DNA from 2 places in the Streptomyces sp. NPDC002779 genome. Region 2 is predicted to be linked to the other one. Evidence: riboswitches for the same ligand, from Rfam matches in the RefSeq annotation. Region 2 holds a riboswitch; the other holds the start of a gene.
What was found. Region 2 has a riboswitch for glycine ahead of gcvT (glycine cleavage system aminomethyltransferase GcvT). Riboswitches for the same ligand answer to the same signal wherever they lie in the genome.
Positions count from the first base shown of each region.

Region 1 (14,708 bases), on a different contig from region 2:
CGGTCGCTGGAGTAGACCCGGGCCAGGTGGTTGCCGAGGGGAATGTGGACGAGGGCGAGCGCCCCTGCCAGTGCCAGCAGTTGAAGCACGCCGGCGAGTACGGGACCCATCAGCGCTCAGAACCTCTCGGGGAAGATCAGGGCGAGGACGAGATAGCCCAGCAGGGCGACGGCCACGACGAGGCCGACGATGTTCTCGGCGGTCACAGCCTGGTCACCCCCTTGGCGACGAGAGCCACCAGCGCGAAGACCGCGACCGTGGTGACGACGAAGGCCAGATCGGCCATCGTGAGCTCCTGGAGTTGAGATGCGGTGGGAAAACAGGGACGGGTAGAGCGAACCTCTCCCCTGACCGCTTCCGACCGCCGTTGACGGCTCCCATACGGATCACCGACCGTCCTTGACGGTTCTCTTACGCCGACGGCCGAAAGCCAAGGTCGACGCCCTATCGTGACCGGCATGCAGTCCTACACGATCGGTCAGGCCGCACGACTTCTCGGGGTCAGCCCGGACACCGCCCGCCGCTGGGCGGACGCGGGCCGGATGGCGACCCACCGCGACGACAGCGGCCGGCGGCTCATCGACGGCCGGGACCTGGCCGAGTTCTCGGTGGAGCTCGCCAGGACGGCGGCCGCACCCGACGAGGAGGCCCCCTACACCTCGGCCCGCAACGCCTTCCCCGGCATCGTCACCGCGATCAAGCTCGGTGACGTGGCAGCCCAGGTGGAGATCCAGGCCGGCCCGCACCGGCTGGTCTCCCTGCTCACCCGGGAGGCCGTGGAGGAGCTGGGCCTGGAGGTCGGCATGGAGGCCACGGCCCGGGTGAAGTCGACAAACGTACACATCGACCGCACCTGAGACCCACACCTGGTCTCGCACATACGAACCTCCATCCCCCTTCCCCCTCGCTCATACGAAGAGCCAGCAGACTTTCTCCTCGTATCTGCGTAAGTATCATCGGCGTATGCGAGGGGAGGCCGACGGTGAGTCCCGGCGGCTTCCTCCCCCGGAGACCGAGGGAGTGGACCCGTGATGACCCCTTACGCCCGCCGGACCCGCAGGACGGTGCAGGCGGCCGGCGCGGGAGCCGCCGTACTGCTCCTGCTGAGCGCCTGCTCCTCCTCGTCCGGGTCCTCCTCCGAGGCGTCCGGCTCCTCGGGCTCGTCCAGGCTCTCCGGCACGGTCACCGTCTTCGCCGCCGCCTCCCTCCAGGAGAGCTTCACCCAGCTCGGCGAGACGTTCGAGAAGGAGCACCCCGGCACCGAGGTCACCTTCAGCTTCGGCGGCAGCGACACCCTCGCGGCGAACATCACGGGCGGCGCCCCCGCGGACGTGTTCGCCGCGGCCAGCCCGCAGACCATGGAGATCGTGACGGCCGCGAAGGACGTGGCGGGCACGGCGTCCACGTTCGCCCGCAACCAGCTGGAGATCGCCACCCTGCCGGGCAACCCGGACGAGATCTCCTCCCTGAAGGACCTCACCGAGCCCGGCCTGAAGGTCGTCCTGTGCGACAGGACCGTGCCGTGCGGCGCGGCGGCGGACAGGGCGCTGGCGGCGGCGGGGCTGACGGTCACGCCCGTCTCCTACGAGCAGGACGTCAAGGGCGCCCTGACCAAGGTGGAGCTCAAGGAGGCAGACGCCGCCGTCGTGTACCGGACGGATGTACAGGCGGCGGGTGACAAGGTGGACGGCGTGGACTTCCCCGAGGCCGCCGACGCCGTCAACGACTACCCGATCGCCCTCCTCAAGGACGCGCCGAACCCGGACACGGCCAAGGCGTTCATGGCCCTGGTGCGGTCCGCCGAGGGCCGAAGGGCCCTGACCGAGGCCGGGTTCCTGAAGCCGTGACGCACCCCGCCGCGCCCTCGAAAGGCGGCCCCGGGCGCCCGCGGCCCCGCCTGGTGCCGCTGCCGCTGCTGCTCCCCGCGCTGCTGGGTCTGGCGTTCCTGGTCGTCCCGCTGATCGCCCTGCTGGTCCGCACCCCGTGGAGCACCCTGCCGGACCAGCTGACCAGCCCCGAGGTCTGGGACGCCCTGCGCCTGTCCCTGCTCTGCGCCACGGCGGCCACCGCCCTGAGCCTGTTCCTGGGCGTCCCGCTGGCCTGGCTGCTGGCCAGGACCGACTTCCCCGGCCGCGGCCTGGTCCGCGCCCTGGTGACCCTGCCGCTGGTCCTGCCCCCGGTGGTGGGCGGCGTGGCGCTGCTCCTGGCGCTGGGCCGCAACGGCGTGGTGGGCCAGTGGCTGGACAGCTGGTTCGGCGTCACGCTCCCCTTCACGACCGCGGGAGTGGTGGTGGCGGAGACCTTCGTGGCGATGCCGTTCCTCGTCATCAGCGTCGAGGGCACGCTCCGGGCGGCGGATCCCCGCTACGAGGAGGCGGCCATGACCCTGGGCGCGTCCCGCTTCACGGCGTTCCGCAGGGTGACGCTGCCGCTGATCGCCCCGGGCATCGCGGCCGGAGCGGTCCTCGCCTGGGCGCGCGCACTGGGCGAGTTCGGCGCCACCATCACCTTCGCGGGCAACTTCCCGGGCCGCACCCAGACCATGCCCCTCTCGGTCTACCTGGCCCTCCAGTCCGACCCGGCAGCCGCCATCGCCCTGAGCCTGGTGCTCCTCGCGGTGTCCATCACGGTGCTGGCAGCACTACGGGACCGATGGATGGCGACCCCATGACCGACACCCGCCCGGGTCTGGACACCCACCTGATCGTCGACCGGGACACCTTCCACCTGGACATCGGGCTCACCGCCGCCCCCGGCGACGTCGTGGCCCTCCTCGGCCCCAACGGCGCGGGCAAGACCACCGCCCTGCGAGCCCTCGCCGGCCTGGTCCCCCTGACCGCCGGTCACCTGCGCCTCGACGGCACCCCCCTGGACCGCACGCCCCCCGAACACCGCCCCGTCGGCGTCGTCTTCCAGGACTACCTCCTCTTCCCCCACCTCACCGCCCTCGACAACGTCGCCTTCGGCCCCCGCTGCCAAGGCGCCACCAAGGCCGAGTCCCGCGCCCAGGCGCGGACCTGGCTGGACCGCATGGGCCTCGCCGACCACGCGCACGCCAAGCCCCGCCACCTCTCCGGCGGCCAGGCGCAACGCGTCGCGCTGGCCCGGGCCCTCGCCACGAACCCGCGCCTCCTGCTCCTCGACGAGCCCCTGGCGGCCCTGGACGCCCGCACCCGCCTGGAGGTCCGGGCCCAGCTGCGCCGCCATCTCGCCGAGTTCGCGGCGGTGGCGGTCCTCGTCACCCACGACCCCCTGGACGCCATGGTCCTGGCGGACCGACTGGTGGTCATCGAGCAGGGCCGGATCGTCCAGGAGGGCACCCCCTCGGACATCGCCCGCCACCCCCGCACGGACTACATCGCCCAGCTGGTGGGCCTGAACCTCTACAAGGGCACGGCGGCGGGCCACACGGTCCGGCTGGACGCGGGTCCCGTCATCACCACCACGGAGGACCTCACCGGCCCGGTGTTCGTCGCGTTCCCCCCGGGCGCCGTCACCCTGTTCCGCGACCGCCCCACCGGCGCCAGCGCCCGCAACCTCTGGCACTGCCAGGTGGAGGGGCTGGAAACCCACGGCGACCAGATCCGCGCCGACCTCACCGGCGAACTCCCCCTCGCCGCCGACCTCACCACGGTCGCCGCGGCGGAGCTGGACCTGCACCCGGGCGCCCCCGTCTGGGCCACGGTCAAGGCGACGCAGACCCACGCCTACCCGGCCTAGGCCGTCCGTCCGGCCGGCGGGAAACAGGAGCGGGAAACAGCGAAGGGCTCCCCCCGAGCCGTACAGCCCGGGCGGAGCCCCTCGCCTACGCCGGATCAGCCCTCGTACGCGTCCATCGGCGGGCACGAGCACACCAGGTTCCGGTCGCCGAAGGCCTGGTCGATACGGCGCACCGGCGGCCAGTACTTGTCCGCGGCCGAGACCCCGCCCGGGAACACGGCCTCCTCGCGGCTGTACGCGTGCTCCCAGTCCCCGCCCAGCGCGGCGGCGGTGTGCGGGGCGTTCCGCAGCGGGTTGTCGTCCGCGGCCCACTCGCCGGAGCCGACCTTCTCGATCTCGCCGCGAATGGCGATCATCGCCTCGCAGAACCGGTCCAGCTCGATGAGGTCCTCGGACTCGGTCGGCTCGATCATCAGCGTGCCGGCCACCGGGAAGGACATCGTCGGCGCGTGGAAGCCGTAGTCGATGAGCCGCTTCGCGACGTCGTCGACGCTCACACCGGTCGCCTTGGTCAGCGGCCGCAGATCGATGATGCACTCGTGCGCGACGAGCCCGCCCGGGCCGGTGTACAGCACCGGGTAGTGCGGCTCCAGGCGCTTGGCGATGTAGTTCGCGCTGAGCACGGCGACCTGCGTGGCCCGCTTCAGCCCCTCGCCGCCCATGAGCCGGACGTACGACCACGAGATCGGCAGGATCCCCGCGGAACCCCACGGCGCCGCCGAGATCGGCCCGACACCCGTCTCGGGGCCGGCGCTCGGCTGCATCGGGTGGTTCGGCAGGTACGGCGCCAGGTGCGCCCGCACACCCACCGGGCCGACGCCCGGGCCACCGCCGCCGTGCGGGATGCAGAAGGTCTTGTGCAGGTTCAGATGCGAGACGTCACCACCGAAGTGACCCGGCTTGGCCAGGCCCACCAGCGCGTTGAGGTTGGCGCCGTCGACGTAGACCTGCCCGCCCGCCTCGTGCACCTGCGCGCAGATGTCGGCCACGTGCTCCTCGAAGACGCCGTGCGTCGAGGGGTACGTGATCATCAGCACCGACAGCTCGTCGCGGTACTGCTCGATCTTCGCCCGCAGGTCCTCGACGTCGATCTCGCCGTCCTCGGCGGTCCGGACGACGACGACCTTCATGCCCGCCATCACGGCGCTGGCGGCGTTGGTGCCGTGCGCGGAGGACGGGATGAGGCAGATGGTGCGCTGCTCGTCGCCGTTGGCCCGGTGGTAGCCGCGGACGGCGAGCAGACCGGCCAGCTCACCCTGCGATCCGGCGTTCGGCTGGAGGCTGACCTTGTCGTACCCGGTGACCTCGGCGAGACGTTCCTCCAGCTCGCGGATGAGCGTGAGGTAACCCCCCGCCTGCTCCTCCGGCGCGAAGGGGTGCAGCTGCCCGAATTCGGGCCAGGTGACCGGCTCCATCTCGGTCGTCGCGTTGAGCTTCATCGTGCAGGAGCCCAGCGGGATCATGCCGCGGTCGAGCGCGTAGTCACGGTCGGCGAGGCGGCGCAGGTAGCGCAGCATCGCGGTCTCGGAGCGGTACTGGTGGAAGACCGGGTGGGCCAGGAACTCGTCCCCGCGCACCAGCGCCGCCGGCAACGCGTCCTCGGCCCGCGCGTCCAGCGCCTCGACGTCCCCGTCCACCCCGAAGGCGCTCCACACCGCGGTGAGCTGGGCCCGGCCGGTGGTCTCGTCGCAGGCGAGGGAGACGTGGTCGGCGTCGACCAGCCAGAGGTTCACGCCGTTCTCCCGCGCGGCCGCGACGACCTCGGCGGCCCGACCGGGCACCCGCACAGTGAGCGTGTCGAAGTAGGAGCCGTGCACGACCTCGACTCCGCCGGCGGTGAGCCCCGCGGCCAGGATCGAGGTGTACCGGTGGACCCGCCGGGCGATGCTCTTCAGCCCTTCGGGCCCGTGGTAGACGGCGTACATGCCGGCCATGACGGCGAGCAGCACCTGCGCCGTACAGATGTTGCTGGTCGCCTTCTCCCGGCGGATGTGCTGCTCACGCGTCTGCAGCGCGAGCCGGTAGGCCTTGTTGCCGTCGGCGTCCACGGACACCCCGACCAGCCGCCCGGGCAGGCTGCGCGCGAACTTCTCGTGCACGGCCATGTAACCGGCGTGCGGACCGCCGAAGCCCATCGGCACACCGAAGCGCTGCGTGGTGCCGATCGCGATGTCCGCGCCCAGCTCGCCGGGGGAGGTCAGCAGCGTCAGCGCGAGCAGATCGGCGGCGACGGTGACCAGCGCGCCGAGCTCATGGGCCTGCTCGATGACGGGCTTGATGTCCCGCACGGCACCGGAGGCGCCCGGGTACTGGATGAGCACGCCGTTGATCTCGCGCGAGGCGATGCCGTCCGGAATGCCCTCGCTCAGGTCGGCGACGACCACCTCGACGCCCGTGGGCTCGGCCCGCGTCTGGATCACGGCGATGGTCTGCGGAAGGGCGTCCGCGTCGATGAGGAACAGGCCCTTCTTGTTCTTGCCCATGCGCCGGGACAGCGCCATGGCCTCGGCAGCCGCCGTGCCCTCGTCGAGCAGCGAGGCACCGGAGGTGGGCAGCCCGGTGAGCTCGGCGACCATCGTCTGGAAGTTCAGCAGGGCCTCCAGGCGGCCCTGCGAGATCTCCGGCTGGTACGGCGTGTAGGCCGTGTACCAGGCCGGGTTCTCCATGACGTTGCGCAGGATGACCGGCGGGGTGAAGGTGCCGTAGTAGCCGAGCCCGATCATGGAGTCCAGCACCTGGTTGCGGTCGGCGAGGGTCCGCAGCTCGGCGAGCACCTCGGCCTCGGTCCGCGCGCCCGGCAGGTCGAGGGCGTCGGCGTTCTTGATCACATCCGGCACCGCGGCGGCGGTGAGCTCGTCCAGCGAGCCGTAGCCGACCTGGGCGAGCATCTTGGCCCGAGCCTCATGATCAGGACCGATGTGACGCTGCTCGAAGGGGATCCCTTGCTCGAGCTCGGAGAGCGGAATGCGATAGGCGGTCATTGCGGAGGCCTCCTGGTCGACACGACCTTCGAGGGGCACCACGGCACGGGTACCCGGACGGCCTCCCCCTCTGTCATCTCAACCTGAGAGCTTCACCGGGGCATGAGGGCGCCCGGCTTTCACCGTCGGTGAGAGCGGAAGCCGTCGACACCCGCTCTGCTTTCCAGAGTGACCTCGTCCGTGCGGTACGTGGGCCTGAGAGATTCCGGGGAGGATTTGCTCCTTCGGCGCCTCCGGATGGTGTCCGGAGGACTCTCCCGCACGGGGTCAGCAGCCGCTGTCAGCCTACCAGCGAGGTCAACGCCCAGGCGTTCGAGTGGCCGCGCACCCGAATGTGCTCTTTCGTAGTGCTTACGGATGAGTTGCGACCAAGTGGAGGGCACGTGCAGACCGACATCGATCCGCGCAACCTGATCGGCCGCAAGGCGTTCGACCGCAACGGTACGAAGCTCGGCACCATCGACGAGGTCTACCTCGACGACGCCACCGGCGTACCGGAGTGGGCAGCCATACGAACGGGCCTGTTCAGCAGGGACGCCTTCGTCCCCCTGGAGCCCAGCGAACTGGTGGAGGGCGCCCTCCGCGTCCCCTTCGACCGCTCCCTGATCAAGGACGCCCCCGACTTCGGAGTAGGCCGCCACCTCTCCCCGGAACAGGAACTCCAGCTCTACCACCACTACGGCCTGGACCTGACCTCCCCCACACCCCCCGACTACGACTTCGGCAACTTGGCAGGCACAGAAGAAGCAGACACCTAAGCCCCCCACGTAGCCCCGCAACGCGACCGCACCCGACACCCCTCGTGCCCCGCACCGACGCGCCCCCTGGCAGCCCCGGGATCTGGGCCTCCGCTCCCCTCCGCTCCCCGCAGCTAGGCGCCCGCGCCCGCGCCGCCCCGCAACTGCCTACCTGCACGCCCTCGCAGCGGAGCAGCCGCGTCCCTCGTGACCCAGGGCAGCCAGGCCGTCGTCGCGGATCCAGCGCTGCTCGGGCGCACCAGCTGGGTGACGACGTCCCCCGCCGCCCCGCAGCTGGGTACCCGCACCCCTCGCGCAGCCCCAGTGCTGGGCCTCCGCGTCCCTCCTATCCCCGCAGCTGAGCGACCGCGCCCCCGCCGCCCCGTAGCTGCACCTGCACGCCCTCGCAGCGGGACGGCCGCGCCCCTCCTGGCCCAGGGCAGCCAGGCTGTCGTCGCGGATCCAGCGCTGCTCGGGCGCACTAGCTGGGCGACCGCACCCCTCGCAGCCCCAGGAGCTGGGCCTCCGCGTCCCACCTCGCCCCGCAGCTGAGCGACCGTGCCACCACCGCCCCGTAGCCGCCTACCTGTCTGCCCTCACAGCGGGACGGCCGCATCCGTCGTAGCCCCCTAGCTGAGTGACCGCGGCCCCCGCCGCCCCGCAACTGGGTGACCGCACCCCTCGCGCCCCTGGCTGCATGACCGCATGCCCATAGCTCCGAGTCGCGTGCCGTGTATCCCATAACCCGCAGCCGCACATCCCTCAGCCTGTTGCTCAAAGCCCTACAGCCCATCGCCCGCACAACCCCCGGCCCGCACCCCCGCTGCGGGCAGTCGTGCCGCTGGGGCGGCACGGGTGGGCTGGGCCCCTCTGGGGGAGGCACCCCGCCAACGCGGGCGAGTGCACCAACCCCCCACCAACACCGCCCCCACCCCTCACGCCCGCACCTCATCCACAGCAACCCCCGGCCTCCGCGGCACCAACGGCAACGGCTCCGCAGGAACAAGCTCAGGATCATCGACCCGAAACGTCCGCACCCGCCCCGGCCCGGACTCCGGCGTCTCGAACCGCACAGTCACCCGCCCCACCCCACTCCCCTGCACCCACCCATGCCCGAACTCCGCATGCCGAACGTCATGCCCAGCAGCCCACCGCCGCTCCACAGCCGCCCCCATCTCCGCAGCCGCACCCACACCCCCGGCCTCGCCAACCTCGCCGGCCCCGTCCTCTCCCACATCCTCCGCACCCCGACCCCGTTCCCCCGCGGCCTGCGCGAACAGATCCTCCTGCGTGTAGTCGGCAAGCCCACTGACCCCCACCCCCAGCAACCGCACACCCCCCGTCGTGTCCACCGACTCCAGCAACCGCCCCGCGGCCTCCCGCACGACCGCCGGATCATCCGTGGGCCCCCGCAACGTCTCGGACCGAGTCAGCGTGGAGAAGTCGTACCGCCGCACCTTCAGCACAATGGTCCGCCCGGACAACCCGGCCTCCCGCAACCGCCGCACACACCGATCCGCGAGCCGCTGCACCTCCAGCCCCACCCGCACCCGGTCATGGATGTCCACGTCATACGTGTCCTCCACGGACACCGACTTCGTCTCCCGCTCAGCCACCACCGGCCGCTCGTCCCGCGCCAGCGCCATGGCGTACAGCGCATGCCCGTGCGCCTTCCCCAGCATCCGCACGAGCTCGTCCTCGCCCGCCTCGGCCAGCTCCTCGACCGTGTGGATCCCGGCCCGCCGCAGATGATCCCCGGTGGCCGGCCCCACCCCCGGCAGGGTCCGCACCGGCATCGGCCCCAGCATCGCCCGCTCGGTCCCCGGCTCGATCACCACCAGACCGTCCGGTTTGGCCTGCTCGGAAGCGATCTTCGCGAGCATCTTGCACGCGGCGAGCCCCACGGACCCCGTCAGCCCGGTGACCGCCCGTATGTCCGCCCGCAGCTTCGCCCCCACCAGCCGCGCCGACGCCTCGTCCCAGGCCGCTCCCCCGGCCTCCAGATCGACGAACGCCTCATCCAGACTCAACGGCTCCACCAGCGGCGACAGCGCCCGCAGCAGCGCCATCACCTGCTCACTGATCGACCGGTAGAACGCGAACCGCGGCACGAGATACGCGGCGTTCGGTGCGAGCCGCCGGGCCTGCGCCATCGGCATCGCCGAGTGCACCCCGAAGACCCGGGCCTCGTAGGACGCGGTGGCCACCACACCACGCGGCCCCAGCCCGCCCACGATGACCGCCTTCCCGCGCAGACTCGGCTTGGACGCCTGCTCCGCCGAGGCGAAGAAGGCATCCATGTCGAGATGCAGGATCGTGGGCGTGTTTCTCACATGTCCGATGCTGCCCTACGCCACTGACAATGCCCCCGAGCGGCCTCCACGCCGCCCCGCACAGCCCACACGGCGGAGCCGTCCTCAGACCGCCCGGTTCCGCCGCCGCGCCAGCTCGTCCGCCGGATTGGGGCCGACCAGCGTCTCCCCGGTGTCGATGCGCTCCCCGTGCAGCTGCGACAGCGCGCTCTCCACGTCCCGCCACACCACGCCGACGGCGATCCCGAAGACTCCCTGCCCGCTCTGGAGCAGCGCGTGGACCTCGTCGGGCGAGGTGCACTCGTAGACCGTGGCGCCGTCGCTCATCAGCGTCATGCGCTCCAGGTCACGAAAGCCCCGCTCCCGCAGGTGCTGCACCGCGGTGCGGATGTTCTGGAGCGAGACACCGGTGTCTAGGAACCGCTTGACGATCTTCAGGACGACCACGTCCCGGAAGCTGTACAGACGCTGCGTCCCCGACCCGTGCGCGGGCCGCACACTGGGCTCGACGAGCCCCGTACGGGCCCAGTAGTCCAGCTGCCGATAGGTGATGCCGGCCGCCGCGCAGGCCGTCGGGCCCCGGTAGCCGATCTGCTCGGACGTCATGGACGTCGCCCCTCCGCCGCTCGGCACGGCCGTCGGTCGCTGCGGGGCGCGGTCGGCCGCACCACCCGGCTGGGGGTATCCCCCGCCGGAGCGGAGTCGTGAGCTCGGGGGAGGGTACGGACCGCTCTCCCCGAGACCGCGTCCGGGGGCACCCCCAGCCGTACCGTCGCCGCTGCTTCTCACGCCGACCTCCGTCCTTGACCTGCCTTCTCGACGGTAGGCAGTCACCAGGGGTGCGTCAACGATCGCCACACTCGGCACGCCGAGTGATAATCACCCTAGGAGTGGTTTCCCGTACCCCACCGCGGGGAAAGGCTAGCCGAATGCGCTCGGAGCGGGCCGCAGGACGCTCTCACTCGCCGCTGGCAATTGCCGGGAACCGGACGTCTCACTGGCTGCTCGTGCCGAAATCCTCGGGCGAGATCTGGTCGAGGAACTCGCGGAACTTCTCCACCTCGTCCTCCTGCTCGTCCGGAATCGCGATCCCCGCGTCGTCCAGCACGCCGTCACTGCCGTAGATCGGCGTTCCGGTGCGCAGGGCCAGTGCTATGGCGTCGGAGGGACGCGCGCTCACCTCGACGCCGCTGGCGAAGACCAGCTCGGCGTAGAAGACGCCGTCACGCAGGTCCGTGATGCGCACTTCGGTGAGCTCCTGGCCGACGGCCTCCAGCACGTCCTTGAACAGGTCGTGGGTCAGCGGTCGTGCGGGGGCCATGCCCTGCTGGGCGAAGGCGATGGCCGTGGCCTCCCCCGGCCCGATCCAGATGGGGAGGTAACGGTCGCCTCCCACTTCGCGCAGGAGCACGATCGGTTGGTTGGAGGGCATTTCGACCCGGACACCTACGACATCGAGCTCGTTCACACAGCAACCCTAGGCCGTGCCCGGGACGTTTGGGTAGTCGGGCAGGAAACGGGCGGCCCATCCGGACCGCCCAGGCCCTCCGGGTCAGGGCAGCCGCACCCCGAGCGCGGTCTGCACGAGCGCCGCGTGCAGCTTCACCGTGAGCCCCGCCAGCTCCTTCGTGCGGGCCTCGGCATGGGCCCTGGTCTGCGGGTTGCGATGGCGTCTGAGCGGTGCCACGACCTGGTCCACGAGCCCGGCCTCCCGGTCCGCGGCGGCCTTCATCGCCCGCAGATGCCGCGGCTCGATCCCGAACCGCCCCAGTTCGACGACGAGCGAGGCCACGGTGACCGCCTCGGCGTCGTACGCCCCGTCCGGCAGCGGGGCGATCAGCCCGTACGACTCCCACTCCTCGAGCTCCCGCTCGCCGATCTCCGCGGCGGCCAGCAGCTCGCTCCGCCCGATCCGGGCCGCCGTAGGAGCATCGGAGAGCTCCGGTCCGGCCTCTCCGTCGCGCTGTCGGCCCACGGTGGGCAGCGCCACGGCCTCGCCGCGCTCCATGGCGTCCAGGTGCTCCCTGATCACCTTGAGGGGCAGATAGTGGTCCCGTTGCATCCTCAGCACATGGCCGAGTCTCTCGACGTCGTCGGCGCTGAACTTGCGGTAACCCGAAGGGGTCCGCTGCGGTTCGACGAGTCCCTCGGACTCCAGGAAGCGGATCTTGGAGATGGTGACTTCGGGGAACTCGTCGCGCAGCACGCTCAGCACGGTGCCGATGCTAATCAGCCCGCTGTCCGTGGCGGCAGTGCCGTGTCCGGCACCGCCGCTCGGTGTGTGAAGCATGGACCTTCTCCGGGGGAGGGTCAGTAGCCTCGCTGGCTCGCGTGGAAGACCAGCCGGTACTTGCCGATCTGCACCTCGTCACCGTTCGACAGGGCGACCTGGTCGATCCGCTCGCGGTTGACGTACGTGCCGTTCAGGCTGCCCACGTCGGCCACGGTGAACGAGCCGTCCGGGCTCCGGCGGAACTCCACGTGCCGGCGCGAGACGGTGACGTCGTCCAGGAAGATGTCGCTCTGCGGGTGACGGCCGGCCGTGGTCAGGTCGCTGTCCAGCAGGAAGCGGCTGCCCGAGTTCGGCCCGCGGCGCACCACCAGGAGCGCGGAGCCGAGCGGCAGCGCCTCGACGGCGGCCTGCGCCTCGGGGGACAGCGCCGGGATCTGCGTCTGGCCGGTGGCCTCGGCGTCGTAGGCCTCGAGACCGGAGATGGAGATCGTGGAGGTGGTCTCGGACGGACGCTCGGGCACCGCACCCGCCCGCAGCGGAGCACCGCAGTTGGAACAGAAGCGACTGTTCTCCGCGTTGCGGTTACCGCACCTCGTGCACACCAGGGCCGACATGGACGGATCCTCCTGCCGCGGCTGCCCCGCGGGGGCATTGGACGCATACGGGTCGGCGGTGAACCCTCCACCCGTACCTGAGGTTGAGGGTTGCCCGAAACCTATGCCTCCGGCCTGGGCAGGGTCAACAGACGGCGCGCCCTGACCTCCGGAAATGTCCCCGCCCGGGCCACCCACCTGGTCCCGGAACAACGGCCGCTGGCCCTCTGCGTCAGGCTGCGCGCGGTGGCGGGCGGTGGCGTTGTCGTTGCCCTGCCGCGCGCTCTTGCCGAACAACTTCGCAAACAACTTCACGGGCGATTCCCCTTGACTGAAACAGACCCGCCCGTGGGGCAGGACGAACCCTGACTGCACACTCCGGCCGACCCGGACATCCTCACAACGTCCGTATCCACCAGACAGTTTCCACCACGCACCACCCATTCGGTGCGCCGACCCCCCGCAACCTCATGCCCTCGCCGGACGTCCCCCATGCACCCCCGATTCACCGCGAGGACGACCGAGCGTAGTCAGGCTGCTGCGCGGCTCGCAAGGCGTCCACAACGATCTTGTCCGACCGCTCGACCGTCACCACGGCCTGCTCCTTCTCGAGGGTCTGCACCACGCCTCCAGGGATGTTGAGCGCCGGTTCGAGGTCCTGAGGTTTGCCGATGACCTTGAAACGATAGGGCGCGTTGATCTTGTTCCCGTCGACGCTCACGGAGTTTCCCGAATCGGTCAGATAGGTCCCTGCCACCACGCGTACCCCATTCACCTGGATCGCCTCCGCACCGGCCGCACGCAACTCCTGAATGGCGTCGAGCAGCATGTCCGCCTCGACCGTGCCCTTCGTGTCGTCGATGACCACCGTGATGCCGGGTCCTTGCGCCGCCACCGTGCCCGCCAGGATGCCGAGTTGCCGCTCCTTCTCGACCGTCTGCCGACGAGCCTCCTCGGCCTGGTTCGAACTGTTCTCGAGCTCGTCCCGCTGCTGCTCGAGTCCCTGCTTCTCGTCCTCAAGACGCTGTGTGCGGTCATCCAGTTCATCGAGGATCCGGACAAGATCCTCCTGGCGCGCGCCGCGCAGGGCGTCGTCCCCGTCGCTGTTGGAGGCGACCTGCACGGCCAGGCCGAAGCCGAGGCCGAACAGCAACAGGGCGACGATCAGTTGAGCCCGGGTGACCCGCGGCGGCCAGAGCCCCTTGGCGAGCCGCTGCCGTCCGGTGAGCTCCGGCCGCGTCTCCGCCTCGTGCGCGCCTACCGCGGCCGCCTGGGACGGGACCTCGTCGGGCAGTTCCTTGCGCAGCCTGTTCTCGGCCGCCTCGTCCTGGTTGCTCATCGGTCTCACGCCCGGAACACGTGCCGGCGGATCGCCGCGGCATTGGAGAAGATACGGATCCCGAGGACCACGACGACACCGGTGGACAGCTGCGCCCCCACACCCAACTTGTCACCGAGGAACACGATCAGCGCGGCGACGACCACATTGGACAGGAAGGACACCACGAAGACCTTGTCGTCGAAGATCCCGTCGAGCATGGCCCGCAGGCCACCGAAGACGGCGTCCAGCGCCGCCACGACGGCGATCGGCAGATAAGGCTCCACGACCGCCGGAACCTCAGGCCGGACCAACAGGCCGGCCACGACTCCCACGACGAGGCCCAGTACGGCGATCACGATGTGCCCTTCTCGCTTTTCTCGGTGTTCGGCTGCGCTGTTCGTACGGTCACACGGGGTGCCGCCGGCAGCCGGAGGTCCTCTTCCACGGAGATTGCCGTCCGGATGCCGAAGTTCTCCTGCAGGGCATGCAGATACAGCCCGTCGGCACTGTCCTGGAACCTGGTGCTCAGCCGCTCCCCGTCCCCCACCGCGAGCACTGTGTACGGCGGTACCAGCGGCTTGTTGTCGACCAGTATCGCGTCGCCCGCGGCCCTGATCGCCGACAGGGCCGTCAGCCGCTGTCCGTTGATGGAGATCGCCTCGGCGCCCGACTCCCACAGCCCGTTGACCACCCGCTGCATGTCACGGTCGCGCACCCGCCCGGTGTCGGAGAACCCGGAGGTCTCACGCGGATCCCCGTCACCGCCCCCACCGGCTTCCCGGGCGTCGTCGACGACCAGCTTCACCCCGGG
Region 1 is NZ_JBIAQC010000005.1:3,969-18,676, reverse strand. It holds gene kdpA (potassium-transporting ATPase subunit KdpA) at 1-110, opposite strand, end outside; gene kdpF (K(+)-transporting ATPase subunit F) at 117-206, opposite strand; gene ACFYW5_RS15530 (molybdopterin-binding protein) at 459-857, shown strand; gene modA (molybdate ABC transporter substrate-binding protein) at 1,032-1,847, shown strand; gene ACFYW5_RS15520 (ABC transporter permease) at 1,844-2,671, shown strand; gene ACFYW5_RS15515 (ABC transporter ATP-binding protein) at 2,668-3,720, shown strand; gene gcvP (aminomethyl-transferring glycine dehydrogenase) at 3,816-6,701, opposite strand; glycine riboswitch at 6,875-6,971, opposite strand; gene ACFYW5_RS15505 (PRC-barrel domain-containing protein) at 7,085-7,459, shown strand; gene ACFYW5_RS15500 (DNA polymerase IV) at 8,374-9,771, opposite strand; gene ACFYW5_RS15495 (MerR family transcriptional regulator) at 9,856-10,539, opposite strand; gene ACFYW5_RS15490 (bifunctional nuclease family protein) at 10,745-11,218, opposite strand; gene ACFYW5_RS15485 (MerR family transcriptional regulator) at 11,303-12,040, opposite strand; gene ACFYW5_RS15480 (FHA domain-containing protein) at 12,061-13,020, opposite strand; gene ACFYW5_RS15475 (DUF881 domain-containing protein) at 13,082-13,915, opposite strand; gene ACFYW5_RS15470 (small basic family protein) at 13,921-14,253, opposite strand; gene ACFYW5_RS15465 (DUF881 domain-containing protein) at 14,250-14,708, opposite strand, start outside.
Region 1: it holds a riboswitch for glycine, as region 2 does, so the genes downstream of both, gcvP (aminomethyl-transferring glycine dehydrogenase) here and gcvT (glycine cleavage system aminomethyltransferase GcvT) in region 2, are expected to answer to the same signal.

Region 2 (14,708 bases):
TCGGTGACCTGGTGATGACCGGCCCCGGTATCGAGATGAGCGCCCAGGGCGTGTACGCCGAGCGGCTCGTCCTGCCCGGGTCCGCCGTCGTCCGGCGCCCCGCCTCCGTCGACGCGGTGACCGGGGCCGCCGCCTGGATGACGTACAGCACCGCCTACGGGGCCCTGCTGGAGACCGCCGGGCTCAAGCCCGGGGACCATGTGCTCGTCACCGGCGCCTCCAGCGGCGTGGGCACGGCCGCCGTCCAGGTCGCCCGGCGCATCGGTGCGATCCCGATCGCCACCACCCGGACCGAGGCCAAGCGCCAGCAGCTGCTCGACGTGGGGGCGGCCGAGGTGATCGTCACCGGGGATGCCGTAGGGGACGCGGTCGCCGCGGAGGTCAAGCAGCTCACCGGCGGCCGGGGCGTCGAGGTGGTCTTCGACGGGATCGGCGGCCAGGGCTTCGGCGCCCTAACCTCCTCGCTCGTGCCCGGCGGATGCGTCGTGCTCTACGGCTGGCTGGACGGCCGTCCCGCCGAGATCCCCTTCAACTGGCCCTTCACGATCCACACGTACGCCAACATGGCCTTCACCGACACGGGCGACGGCCGCCGCCGCGCCACCGCCTTCGTCGACGCCGGTCTCGCCGACGGCGGCTTCCGGCCGGTCGTGGCGGAGGTCTTCGAGGGGCTCGACACCATCCAGGACGCCCACCGTCTGATGGAGTCGAACCGGCATACCGGCAAGATCGTCGTACGGCTCTGAGAGCGGCGGTCCACCGAGGAATAGCCGCAACGGCCGCGAGGTTGACGCCCGACAGCAGAAGAATGCACGTGCATTTACCTTGGGAAGGGCTGACATGAAGATCGGCATCATCGGCGCGGGTCAGATCGGCGGCAACCTCACCCGGCGGCTGACCGCCCTCGGCCACGAGGTCTCCGTCGCCAACTCACGCGGGCCGCACACCCTCGATGAACTGGCCACGGAGACCGGGGCGAGGGCGGTCCGGGTGGAGGAGGCCGCGCGCGGCGCCGAGATCGTCGTGATCACCATCCCGGTCAAGGCCGTACCGGACCTGCCGGCGGGCCTGCTCGCCGAGGTGGCGGAGGGCGTCGCCGTCATCGACACCGGGAACTACTACCCGAAGCAGCGGGACGGGAGGATCGCCGGGATCGAGGACGAGGGCCTGACGGAGAGCCGCTGGACGGAACGGCAGATCGGCCACCCGGTGATCAAGGCGTTCAACGGCACCTACGCCCAGGACCTCCTGGACCGCCACCGCCCGGCCGGCGACCCCGACCGGATGGCCCTGCCGGTGGCCGGCGACGACGAGGCGGCGAAGGCGAAGGTCCGCGCCCTGATCGACGAACTCGGCTACGACACGGTCGACTCGGGCGGGATCGACGACTCCTGGCGCCAGCAGCCCGACGCCCCCGTCTACGGTCTGCGGGCCGGCGTCGAGGAGGTCGCCAAGGCCCTGGCGGAAGCGTCCCCGCACCGCAAGCCGGAGTTCCGGGCCTGAGCCGTCGCTCGGCGGCGACGACCCCCTCTGATCACACCTCGTCGGCCCACTCGCGCAGCGCCGCCCTGCTCGCGAAGTCGGCGACGTTCCGGTCCAGGGGGTCGTCGGTGTACTGGTGGAAGCGCCACTTCGCCTTGATGCGGGGCTTGCCCGCGGTGACGTAGTCGGCGATCCACAGGCCGTCGCCGGCGTAGGAGGTGCGGTCGATGTTGAGCCAGAAATTCCGGTTGCAGTACAGCACGACCGGGTTGTTCGGCCGCAGCTCCTTCACCTTGCGGATGAACAGGTCCTTCTCCGCGTTGGACGCGTGGGTGCCGTCGCTGGTGGTCTCCCAGTCGACGGCGAGGATGTCGCCCGCCTTCTCCGGGGCGTGCTTGACGAAGTACTGCGCCTGGGCCGTGAGGTTGCCCGGCCACAGGAAGTGGTAGAAGCCGACCACCAGTCCCGCCTCGCGGGCACGCTTGGTCTGGGCCGCCAGTTTGGGGTTGACGTACGAACGCCCCTCCGTCGCCTTGACGAAGACGAAGGAGAGGCCGTCCGTGTCATAGGCCGACGACTGGTACGAGCTGACGTCAATGCCGCGAAGCATCGTGGACTCCCTGAAGTGTGCGTGGGGGGACGGGAGTTGTTGATGCCCCGGTTGCCGGGCCTTGACCCTTGGTCTCGGACCGCTGGCCCCGCACGGCCGCGGGGACGAACCGTCGCTCAGGCCGCCGACACCAGTCGTGCCGCCACGGATCGCGCGGTCTCCAGCGCGCCGGCGCGGTCCGCGCCGGGCTGGCCGAGCACCACCCGGGTGCTCAACCCGTCGAGCAGGGCCAGCAGTACGGAGGCCACGGCCGCGGTGTCGAGTCCGGCGGCGAAACGGCCCTGCTGCACGCCCTTGGCGAGGAGTGACTCGAGGTCCTCCTGCCAGCTGACGTCGATCTCGGCCTGCGCCGCGCGCAACTGCTCGTTCGCCCCCGTCCGCGCCCACAGCTCGATCCAGAGGGTCCAGCGCGGGTCCCGCGGGCCGACGGGAAGGTAGAGCTCCAGGAAGAGGGCGAGTTTGCGCTCGACGGTGACCCGGCGCGCCAGCAGGGCCCGCCGCTCCTCGGCCAGCACGTTCTCGCTCCAGCGCAGCGCCTCCAGCAGCAGCCGGTCCTTGTTGCCGAAGTAGTAGAGGATGTGCCCGCCGCTGGTGCCGAGGCGCTTGGCCAGGGCGGACATGGTGAGCGTCGCCAGCCCGTCCTCGGCGATGGCCGCCATCGCCTCCTTCAGCATCCGTTCCCGGGCGTCGTGCCCATCGCGTCGTCGCGCAGTCGTCGCCACGTCGCCCCTCCTCTTCGCTACGGCTGGAGACGACCTTAGCCGCCGTTTTCCGCAGAGGTCTTGACGGCAGCGCCTCCGTCCGCGCATCTTGAATGCCGTTCTAACTTCTAGAACGGCATTCAAACCAGCGTGGCCGTCCGGTGACGCGCGGGGATGAGAGGTGGGCCGTATGGCTCAGCAGGACGCGGGTGTGGCACCAGCCGACGGGAACGCCTCCACCGACCAGGTCTTCCAGGTGGAGAAGCACGGCATCGACCCCATCCCCGTGGCGGAGCGCCACGGCAGCGCGAAAGATCTGTTCTGGCTCTGGTTCGGTTCCAACCTCACGTTCACGTACGTCATCAACGGCGCCCTGGCCGTGGCCTTCGGCCTGTCCTTCTGGCAGGCAACCTTCGTCGTCGTCGCCGGTGGCCTGGCGTTCTTCGCGATCAGCGCGGCGGGCCTGAGCGGCGTTCGCACCGGAACCGCCACCCTCGTCGTCTCCCGCGCGGCGTTCGGCGTACGCGGCAACTGGCCGGCCGGGATGCTCAACTGGGTGGTCAGCATCGGCTACACCATCGTGAACACGGTCGTCGGCGTGCTCGCTCTGGAAGCCTTCTTCGCCGACCTCGGATGGGCGTCGAACGACGCCGGACGGGCTCTGGCGCTCCTGATCACGCTGGCGCTGACGTTCGCGGTCACGCTCTGGGGGCACGCCACGGTCCAGTTCGCCGAGCGCTGGATCGCGTACGTCCTCGCCGCAGGCTTCGCCGTGCTCCTCGTCTTCCTGCTGCCCGGCACCGAGACCGGCGCCACCACGGCCGCCGCGCCCGGTGCCGCCGGATGGAGCCTGGCCTTCGTCGTGATGCTGGCCGGGCCGTTCAGCTACGTCCCCATGCCGGCCGACTACACCCGCTATCTGCCGACCACGACCTCGCTGCGGTCGCTGACCTGGTACGGGGCCCTGGGAGGCTTCGTCTCGTCCGTCGCCCTGGGCGTGGCCGGGGTGGCCGCAGCCACCCAGACGGACATGACCGACGCCGTGGCGGGCACGGAGGCACTGCTGCCGGGCTGGTTCCAGCCGCTCTTCCTCGCCCTCGTCCTCGGCGGCTCCGTGACCAACTCGATCATCACGCTCTACTCGTCGAGCCTGAACCTCCAGGTCCTCGGCGTCCCCTGGAGCCGCTCCCAGGCCATCCTCATCAGCGCGGCCGTCACAGCCGCGGGATCGCTCTACGCGCTCTTCCTCACCGACTTCACCAGCTCGCTGCTGTCCTTCCTCTCCCTGCTGATCATCGTGTTCGCGCCCTGGGGCGGCGTGTTCCTCGCGGACATGCTGATGCGCCGCTGCCGCTACGACGCACCGGCTCTGCACGCGGGACGGGACGGCGGCTACTGGTACCGGTCCGGCCACCACCCCGCCGGTATGGCAGCCCTCCTCGCGGGCATGGCCTTCGCCGCGCTCACCTGCGACTCGGAACTGTGGACCGGGCCGCTGGTGGCCCCGCTGGGCGGAGCCGACCTGACCCTCCTCGGCTCCCTCGTCTCCGGCGGCGTGTACTGGGTCCTCGCCCGGCGCACGGTCGTCCCGCACACATCCCTCGGCTGAGCCGCGGCCGCGCGCCGCACACTCCGCTCCGCGCGGAGGTCTCCACACCCGAATCACCGCACCACCAACGGAGTTCCCTCACATGCCCCTGGCCTCACACCCCGCAGACCTTCTCGTGCGCAACGCCCGGATCCACACCGTCGACCCGGCGCTCCCCGAAGCGCAGGCCCTGGCGGTGTCCGGCGGCCGGATCGCCTGGCTCGGCTCCGACGCCGACGCCGCGGAATGGACCGGACCGCGCACACAGGTGATCGACGCCGCGGGGAAGCTGGTCCTGCCAGGGTTCATCGACGCGCACAACCACGTCCGGCTCGGCTCCGACGACGCCTGCGTGCAGCTCGCCGGCGCCGCCACGCTCGACGAGGTCCACGCCCGCATCCGCGCCTGGCACACGGCCGGCTCCGACGCGCCGTGGATCGAGGCGGAAGCCTTCGACTACTCGGCGATCCCCGGCGGTCGCATGCCCAGTGCCGCCGACCTCGATCCGGTCACGGGTGACGTGCCCGCCTTCGTCCTGAGCTACGACGTGCACACCGCGTGGGTGAACACCGCCGCCCTGCGGCGGCTCGGCATCGACCGGGACCACACCCATCTGCCCTTCGGGGAGGCGGTCACCGACCCTGCCACGGGCGAACCGACCGGCTTCATCAGGGACTTCGCCGTCAAGGGCCTCTCCCGAGACGGTCACCGTGCCCTGCGGGAACTCGGCCTGCCCTGGGCCTCGGCCGACCGCCAGTACGGACGGCTCACCGCATCCCTGGACGACGCCATCGCCTTCGGCATCACCACCGTCGTCGAACCGCAGAACTCGCTCGACGACCTCGCGCTGTTCGACCGCGCCCGCGCCGAGGGCCGGCTCAGGTCCCGGATCGTCGCGGCACTGTTCCATCCGCGTGGCACCACGGACGCCGACCTCGACGACTTCGCCGCCGCCGCACGCAGGTACGCGGACGACCGGCTGCACGTCGGCCCCCTCAAGCTCTACATCGACGACGTCGTCGAACCACGAACGGCGGCCCTTCTCGAACCGTACGCGGGCTGCCGCCACCACCGCGGCGACACCTTCTACCCGCCCGAGGAGTTCGCGGCCCTGCTGGCGAAGCTGGACGCGCGCGGCTTCCAGTGCTTCGTGCACGCGACCGGCGACCGCGGCATCAGGACCGTCCTGGACGCCGTCGAACACACCCGCACGGTCAACGGGCCGCGAGACGCCCGGCATCAGGTGGTCCACGTCGAGTGCCTCGACCCCGCGGACACACCGCGCTTCACCGAACTCGGCGTCGTCGCGTGCATGCAGCCACGCCACGCCGCCCCCGAGATCGCGGGTCCCGGGAAGGACTGGGCCGAGAACGTCGGTGCCGGACGCTGGCACAAGGCGTGGCCGCTGCGCAGCCTGCACGACGCAGGCGCCGTACTCGCTCTCTCCAGCGACTGGAACGTGGCCGAGATGGACCCGATGGTCGGCATCTACACCGCCGTCACACGGCGTCCGCTGGGTGGCGGAGAGCCCTGGATGCCCGAGGAGACGATCAGCGTGGAGACCGCGGTCCACGGCTACACGATGGGCTCCGCGTACGCCAATTTCCTGGAACACGACCGGGGGTCACTGACGGTGGGGAAAGCGGCCGACTTCGTGATCCTCTCCCGGGACATCCTGCGCTCGGCGCCGGAGGACATACCGGGCACCGTCGCGGAGACCGTGGTGGTCGGCGGCCGGGTCGAGCACGGGTGATCTGCCTCGTGGCCAGGACGAACCCTCAGCATTCGATGATGTTGACCGCCAGCCCGCCCCGCGCCGTCTCCTTGTACTTCACGCTCATGTCGGCGCCGGTGTCCTTCATGGTCTTGATGACCTTGTCCAGGGACACCTTGTGCGAGCCGTCGCCGCGCATCGCCATCTTCGCCGCCGTGACCGCCTTCACCGCGGCCATGCCGTTGCGCTCGATGCACGGGATCTGGACCAGGCCGCCGACCGGGTCGCAGGTCAGGCCCAGGTTGTGCTCCATGCCGATCTCGGCCGCGTTCTCCACCTGCTCCGGGGAGCCGCCCAGCACCTCCGCGAGGGCTCCCGCCGCCATCGAGCAGGCCGAGCCCACCTCGCCCTGGCAGCCGACCTCGGCGCCGGAGATGGAGGCGTTCTCCTTGAAGAGCATGCCGATCGCGCCGGCGGCGAGCAGGAACCGGACCACGCCGTCCTCGTCCGCGCCCGGCACGAAGTTGATGTAGTAGTGCAGGACCGAGGGGATGATGCCCGCGGCGCCGTTCGTCGGGGCCGTGACCACCCGCCCGCCCGCCGCGTTCTCCTCGTTCACCGCCATCGCGTAGAGCGTGAGCCACTCCATCGCGTGCGCCAGCGGGTCCCCCTCGGCCCGCAGCTGGCGCGCCGACACCGCGGCCCTGCGGCGCACCCGCAGCCCGCCCGGCAGGATCCCCTCCCGGGACATGCCGCGCGCCACGCACGCCTGCATCACCCGCCAGATCTCCAGCAGGCCCGCGCGGATCTCCTCCTCCGTGCGCCAGGCCCGCTCGTTCTCCAGCATCAGCGAGGAGATCGAAAGACCCGTCTCCTTCGTCAGCCGCAGCAGCTCGTCACCGGTGCGGAAGGGGTACTTCAGCACCGTGTCGTCGAGCTTGATCCGGTCGGCGCCCACCGCCTCCTCGTCCACGACGAAGCCGCCGCCGACCGAGTAGTACGTCTTCGCGATCAGCTCGGCGCCCTGGGCGTCGTACGCCCGGATCGTCATGCCGTTCGCGTGGTACGGCAGCGCCTCGCGCCGGTGCAGCACCAGGTCGTCGTCGAAGGAGAACGCGATCTCGTGCTCGCCCAGCAGCGACAGCCGCCCCGTGGACTTGATCGACTCGACCCGCTCGTCCGCGCCCTCCACGTCCACCGTGCGCGGCGAGGCCCCCTCCAGCCCGAGCAGCACCGCCTTCGGCGTGCCGTGGCCGTGCCCGGTCGCGCCCAGGGAGCCGTACAGCTCGCAGCGGACCGAGGTGACGCCCTCCAGCAGCCCTTCGTTGCGCACGCGGCGGGCGAACATGCGGGCCGCACGCATCGGGCCGACCGTGTGGGAGCTCGACGGGCCGATGCCGATCGAGAACAGGTCGAAGACCGAGATGGCCACGGGAACTCCTCCAAAAAAGGGTGGGGGCACACGTCCTCGGGTGCCCCCACCAGGGAACTACTACTTGCTCAGGCCGGGGTACAGCGGGTGCTTGTCGGCCAGGGCCCGGACCCGGGCCTTCAGCGCCTCCGCGTCGTAGGACGGCTTCAGCGCCTGTGCGATCACGTCCGCGACCTCGGCGAAGTCCTCGGCGGTGAAGCCGCGGGTGGCCAGGGCGGGCGTGCCGATCCGCAGACCAGAGGTGACCATCGGCGGACGCGGGTCGTTCGGGACGGCGTTGCGGTTGACCGTGATCCCGACCTCGTGGAGGCGGTCCTCGGCCTGCTGTCCGTCCAGCTCGGACTCGCGCAGGTCCACCAGGAGCAGGTGGACGTCGGTGCCGCCGGACAGGACGTTGACCCCGGCCTCGCGGGCGTCGGCCGCCGTGAGCCGCTCGGCGAGGATGCGCGCACCCTCCACCGTACGCCGCTGCCGCTCCTTGAAGTCCTCCGAGGCGGCGACCTTGAAGGAGACCGCCTTGGCCGCGATCACGTGCTCCAGGGGACCGCCCTGGAAGCCGGGGAAGACGGCGGAGTTCAGCTTCTTCGCGAACTCCTTGCCCCGGGCGAGGATGATGCCGCCGCGCGGACCGCCCAGGGTCTTGTGGGTGGTGGAGGTCACGACATCGGCGTACGGCACCGGGTTCGGGTGCAGCCCCGCGGCCACCAGGCCGGCGAAGTGCGCCATGTCGACCCACAGGTACGCCTCGACCTCGTCGGCGATCCGGCGGAACTCCGCGAAGTCCAGCTGGCGCGGGTACGCCGACCAGCCGGCGATGATCACCTTGGGGCGGTGCTCCTTGGCGAGCCGCTCGACCTCGGCCATGTCGACCAGACCGGCGTCGTCGACGTGGTAGGCGACCACGTTGAACTGCTTGCCGGAGAAGTTCAGCCGCATCCCGTGGGTCAGATGGCCGCCGTGGGCCAGGTCCAGACCGAGGATGGTGTCGCCGGGCTGGGCCAGCGCGAACAGCGCGGCCTGGTTGGCGGAGGCACCGGAGTGCGGCTGGACGTTGGCGTACTCGGCGCCGAACAGCTCCTTGACCCGGTCGATGGCGATCTGCTCGGCCACGTCGACGTGCTCGCAGCCGCCGTAGTAGCGGCGGCCCGGGTAGCCCTCGGCGTACTTGTTGGTGAGGACCGAGCCCTGGGCCTCCATGACCGCGACCGGCGCGAAGTTCTCGGAGGCGATCATCTCCAGGGTGGACTGCTGGCGGTGCAGCTCGGCGTCGAGCGCGGCGGCCACGTCCGGGTCGAGCTCGTGCAGGGGCGTGTTCAGGACGGACATGCGTCTACGACTCCTCAGCCGGCGGAAAAGGCGGTGTACTCGTCGGCGGAGAGCAGGTCGGCCGGCTCCTCCGTCACGCGGACCTTGAACAGCCAGCCGCCCTCGAAGGGGGCCGAGTTCACCAGCGAGGGGTCGTTGACGACGTCCTCGTTGATCTCGGTGATCTCGCCGGCGACCGGGGAGTACAGGTCGCTGACCGACTTGGTGGACTCCAGCTCGCCGCAGGACTCGCCCGCGGCCACCGTGGAGCCGACCTCGGGGAGCTGGGCGAAGACGACGTCACCGAGCGCGTTGGCCGCGTACTCCGTGATGCCGACCGTCGAGACGCCGTCCTCGGCGACCGACAGCCACTCGTGCTCCTTGCTGTAGCGCAGCTGCTGGGGGTTGCTCATGGCCTGAATTCTCCTGTACGCGGGGGAGTGCTGATGAAGGGGGGACTGCAGAAGGCGCGCGTGACCAGCGCAAAGGTGTCCGGGGTCACGCCCGGTGGCTACTTCCGGCGCTTGTAGAAGGGCAGCGCCACGACCTCGTACGGCTCGTGGGTGCCCCGGATGTCCACGCCGACGCCGGCCGTGCCGGGCGCCGCGTGCGCGGCGTCGACGTAGGCCATGGCGATCGGCTTGCCCAGCGTGGGGGAGGGGGCGCCGGAGGTGACCTCGCCGATGACCTGGCCGTCGGCGACGACCTGGTACCCGGCGCGCGGGATGCGGCGGCCCTCGGCGATCAGGCCGACCAGGACCCGCGGCGGGTTGCTCTCCGCGCGCTCGGCGGCCTCGGTGAGCGCCTCGCGCCCCACGAAGTCACCCTCCTTCTCGAACTTGACCACCCGGCCGAGACCGGCGTCGAAGGGGGTCAGCGAGGTGGTGAGCTCATGGCCGTACAGCGGCATGCCCGCCTCCAGCCGCAGGGTGTCCCGGCAGGACAGGCCGCACGGGATCAGGCCGACGGGCGCGCCCGCCTCGGTGAGCGCCTGCCACAGCTTCTCGGCGTCGGCGGGCGCCACGAACAGCTCGAAGCCGTCCTCGCCGGTGTAGCCGGTGCGCGCGATCAGCGCCGGGACGCCCGCGACGGTGCCGGGGAGCCCGGCGTAGTACTTCAGGCCGTCGAGGTCGGCGTCGGTGAGCGAGCCGAGGATGCCGGGGGACTCCGGGCCCTGCACCGCGATCAGCGCGTAGGCGTCCCGGTCGTCGCGCACCTCGGCGTCGAAGCCGGCGGAACGATCCGCCAGCGCGTCCAGCACGATCTGGGCGTTGGAGGCGTTGGCGACGACCATGTACTCGGTCTCGGCGAGCCGGTAGACGATCAGGTCGTCGAGGATGCCGCCGTCGGCCCGGCAGATCATGGTGTAGCGGGCGCGGCCGACGCCGACGGAGGCGATGTTGCCGACGAGGGCGTAGTTCAGCAGCCGGGCGGCCTCCGGGCCGGTCACGGTGATCTCGCCCATGTGGGAGAGGTCGAAGAGGCCGGCCTTGGTGCGCACGGCGGTGTGCTCGTCGCGCTCGGAGCCGTAACGCAGCGGCATGTCCCAGCCGGCGAAGTCGGTCATCGTCGCGCCCAGCGAGCGATGCAGGGCATCGAGGGCGGTACGGCGGGGTTCGGAACTGCTCATCGGACGGTCGTCTCCCAGGGCATGACGGCGAGGTCTTTCCTCCCCATCTGTCATCGGAACCTGAGAGGTTCGTCATGACCACGCGGGGCATGACTTGCACCTTGGGTGGGACCACCGGCAAAGGGCGGTCCGCTTTTCAGATGTGCCTCGCCCGCGCGGTAACGGGGCCTGAGAGATTCAAGGGAGGGACTTGCTCCTTCGGCGCCCCAGCTGAAGGCTGGGAACTCTCCCGCGCGGATTCGAACGGCCGGTATGCAGTTGGCGCGGCCATCATTGCATGACCGGGGCGTCCGTGGGCAGGCCGCTTCTGTAACCGGCTTGTGGCGGTACGCACACGAAAACGCGAGAGATCGCCCATTACCTTCTCTTTACGTTCAGTGGGGAGGGGAGATCCCGACCCGGAGGAGGACGATCACGGTGAACAGGACCACGGCGTACGCGACCACGTCGGGCCTGGCGCTGCCCGAGCAGCCCACGGCCCCGGCGCTCGAAGCCCGCGGCACGCTGCCCGCACCCGTCGTCCGCGACCTGCGCGCACGCGACGGCCGCAGCCCGCATGCCCTGCTCTTTGGGCCCCGGGACCTGGTCGTGATCACCGGCCTGCCGGGCAGCGGCAAGTCCACGCTGATGCGGCGGACCGTGAAGGGCCCGCGCATCGACTCCCAGGACACCCGCGACCGCTGGGACGCCCGGATGCCGGGCTTCCTGCCGTACGCGGTCTACCGGCCCCTGGTCCGGCTCGCGCACTACGCCGGGCTGTGGCGCGCGCTGCGCTCGGACCAGGGAGTCGTCGTCCACGACTGCGGCACCCAGGCCTGGGTGCGCGGCTGGCTGGCCCGCACCGCGCGGCGCCGGGGCGGCATGCTGCATCTGCTGCTCCTGGACGTCACCCCGGACGAGGCGCTGGAGGGCCAGCGCGAGCGCGGGCGCGGTGTCTCGCGGTACGCCTTCCTGCGGCACCGCTCGGCGGCGGGCCGGCTGCTGCGCGCGGTGGAGCAGGGCGAGCTGCCCCCGGGCTGCGGTTCGGCGGTGCTGATCGACCGGCCGGCGGCGGGGGCGTTGCGGCGGATCGGCTTCACGGGCTGACCCGGGCGGCCGGGCAGGCGTTAGCCTTTTCAGCCACATCAGTGGTTCAGGGCAGGCGGTCAGACAGATGGACTTCCCGGCGGATCTCCCCGCGGACTTTCCGGCGCAGGCACACCCCCATCCGCACGGCGGATGGCCCGGCAACGAACTGGAGGAGGTGCTCTCCGCCTCCCTCGGCGTCCCCACGGCGGGCGGCCGGATCATCGAGGTCCTCGGCCGCAGCTTCCTGTGGGTCCCGCTGCCGTCCGGCGGCGGCCCGCACAGCGGCCCGCTGGACCTGCCCACGCTGGAGATCGAGGGCCAGGCCTATGTCCCGGTCTTCAGCTCCGAGGAACAGTTCCGCCAGGTCGTCGGCTCCCACATGTCGTACACGATCGCCCCGGCGGTGGAGTTCGCCCGCGGGCTGCCGCCGCAGGTGGGCATCGCGGTGAACCCGGACGGCATGGTGGGCATCCCCCTTCCGCCGCCGGCGGTGGCCGAGCTGTGCAGGGTGGGCCGCACCCCGCTGGACGGCCCGGCGAGCGGCGGCCGCGTCAAGCTGTACGAGCCGGACTGGCAGGACGACCCGGTCGACTTCCTGTCCGCCGCCTCCGCCGAGTTCGCGACGACCGGCGTGGTCACCACCGCCCGTCGCTGCCTGGCCGCCATCGAGACGGCGGACCCGGTGATGTTCATAGGGGTCGAACTCTCCGACTGGGAGGGCGACCTGCGCACGGCCCCGATGGACGCCCTGGGGCGGGCCCTGGGCAGGGTCCCGACCAAGTGGCCCGTCAACCTGATCCTCCTGGACATGGCGGCCCAGGACCCGGTGGCGATATGGATGCGGGAAAAAGTGCGGCCCTTCTACACGCGTGGTTAGTCGAGGGACACAAGGGGCGCGGGGCTGTGTCGATGTGCGCCTCCGCCGCGGGGCGCGACCGGCCACACGCAGCCCGCACTCGCACAACCGGAGCAAGTCCCGAGTCCGCAGGCGGGCTTAAGCTAGGCCCAAGGCTCGGTCGGAGAAAAGGTGAAGGGGCGGTACAGGTGAGCGCCAGCGGCATCGCGGCCGGGCAGGTCGAGCACATGCTGCGCCAGGTCACGCCCGGGCGGTACGACGCCTACGAGGCGCTGCTGCGCGCGCTCGCGACCCCGAACTCCGGCCAGATCTGGATGCTGCTGTGGCACGGCCAGGCCGGCTCCCCGGACGCCCAGTACGGGAACATGGAGGTCGACGGCTACGGCTACGCCCCCTGCGTGACCTCCGCCCAGGAACTCTCGGCCAGCGGCTGGAACCGCAGTTACGAGGTCGTCGACGGAGTCGACGTCGCCCGCACGCTGTACCCCGACCACTTCGGCCTCTGGCTGAACCCGCACGCCCCGGGCGGCGGCGTCGGCATCCCCTGGCTCGACCTGCGCCGGATCGCCACCGGTCTGGAGCGCCAGCCCGCGGGCCCGCTGCAGCTGTCCGAACCTGGCATCGAGATCCCGCACTTCTACGCCCTGCTCGCGCAGAACGCCCACCGCACCCCGGCCGTCCGCGCACTGCGCCGCGCCTGGGTGCAGCCCGCGCTCGGAGCGCCGTACCTCGCCATCGGCCTGGACGTGTACGACACCAGCCCGCCCGCCGTGGACTCGGTGCGCGCGATGATGCAGCAGTCCATCGGCGCCGTTCCGGACGGGCTGCCGGTTTCCACGGTGGCGATGTCCGACGAGTACGACCCGGTCGCGCTGTGGATGCGGGCGAACGCCCGCCCCTTCTACGACCGTGAGGCCCACGCGGCGCAGGCGCCCGCCGCGGGGTACGGTTACCCACCGGTACAGGGCGGCTACTGACCTCCTCACGGGCCATCGGCCGTTCACGGACCCGACACATTTCTTCGCGCGTAGATGACGCCGAATGTCGCCTAGTGACCGATGTGTCCTAACTCCCTCCCGTTCGGCCTCCGTTATCTGCTGTTCGGATAACGGAATCCCCAGTGCATCATCACGGTTGCGCATACTTTCGCCGTCAGACCTGGCGGGTGATCGTGACGACGCTGAAGACTCCCGAGACAGACATGGGATCGGTCGATCCTGTGATCGAGTGCAAGTCGACAAAGCCGTAATCCACGGCGGGCGTAGGCCGGTCACCACCGGCGAGAGGGGTCGGGTCACTGTGACCGCACCGATCGAGACCACTAAGGCAGCCGAGGCTCAGCCGGAAGCTGTCCTCAGCGGTGCCGACAAGGGGCAGATCGAGGGCCGTTCCCTTGGGCAGATCGCCTGGACCCGGTTCAAGAAGGACAAGCTCGCCGTGTCCGGCGGCATCGTCGTCATCCTGCTGGTGCTGCTCGCCGTCCTGTCCCGGCCCATCCAGGCCCTCTTCGGTCTCGACCCCAACGCCTTCAACCAGGATCTGATCGACCCCAACACCTCGCTGCCCACAGGGGACTTCGGCGGGATGAGCATGGACCACCCGCTGGGCGTCGAGCCCAAGTTCGGGCGGGACATCGCCACCCGCATCCTGGAGGGCTCCTGGGTGTCCCTGGTCGTCGCGTTCGGGGCCACCATCCTGTCGAACACCATCGGCACGGTCCTCGGTGTGATCGCTGGCTACTACGGCGGGCGCGTGGACACGATCATCAGCCGCCTGATGGACACCTTCCTCGCCTTCCCGCTGCTGCTCTTCGCCATCGCCATCTCGGCGACGCTGCAGGGTGGTGCCTTCGGCCTGGAGGGTCTGCCGCTCCACATCGGCGTGCTGATCTTCATCATCGGCTTCTTCAACTGGCCGTACCTGGGCCGTATCGTCCGCGGTCAGACCCTGGCCCTGAGGGAACGTGAGTTCGTCGACGCCTCCCGGGGCATGGGCGCCAAGGGCCCGTACATCCTCTTCCGGGAACTGCTCCCGAACCTGGTCGGCCCGATCATCGTCTACTCGACGCTGCTCATCCCGACGAACATCCTTTTCGAGGCCAGCCTGAGCTTCCTCGGCGTCGGCATCCAGCCCCCGCAGGCGTCATGGGGCGGCATGCTCAGCGAGGCGGTCAACTTCTACGAGGTCGACCCGCAGTTCATGATCGTGCCGGGCCTCGCCATCTTCGTCACCGTCCTGGCGTTCAACCTGCTCGGCGACGGACTCCGTGACGCTCTCGACCCGCGCAGCCGCTGACATGCGGCCGCGTCGAGAGCCCATCAA
Region 2 is NZ_JBIAQC010000001.1:245,954-260,661, reverse strand. It holds gene ACFYW5_RS01160 (zinc-dependent alcohol dehydrogenase family protein) at 1-746, shown strand, start outside; gene ACFYW5_RS01155 (NADPH-dependent F420 reductase) at 718-1,503, shown strand; gene ACFYW5_RS01150 (glycoside hydrolase family 25 protein) at 1,535-2,092, opposite strand; gene ACFYW5_RS01145 (TetR/AcrR family transcriptional regulator) at 2,209-2,814, opposite strand; gene ACFYW5_RS01140 (purine-cytosine permease family protein) at 2,984-4,402, shown strand; gene ACFYW5_RS01135 (amidohydrolase) at 4,485-6,134, shown strand; gene ACFYW5_RS01130 (L-serine ammonia-lyase) at 6,160-7,527, opposite strand; gene glyA (serine hydroxymethyltransferase) at 7,588-8,853, opposite strand; gene gcvH (glycine cleavage system protein GcvH) at 8,868-9,245, opposite strand; gene gcvT (glycine cleavage system aminomethyltransferase GcvT) at 9,344-10,462, opposite strand; glycine riboswitch at 10,609-10,704, opposite strand; gene ACFYW5_RS01110 (AAA family ATPase) at 10,880-11,548, shown strand; gene ACFYW5_RS01105 (enhanced serine sensitivity protein SseB) at 11,616-12,407, shown strand; gene ACFYW5_RS01100 (enhanced serine sensitivity protein SseB C-terminal domain-containing protein) at 12,575-13,363, shown strand; gene ACFYW5_RS01095 (ABC transporter permease) at 13,686-14,681, shown strand.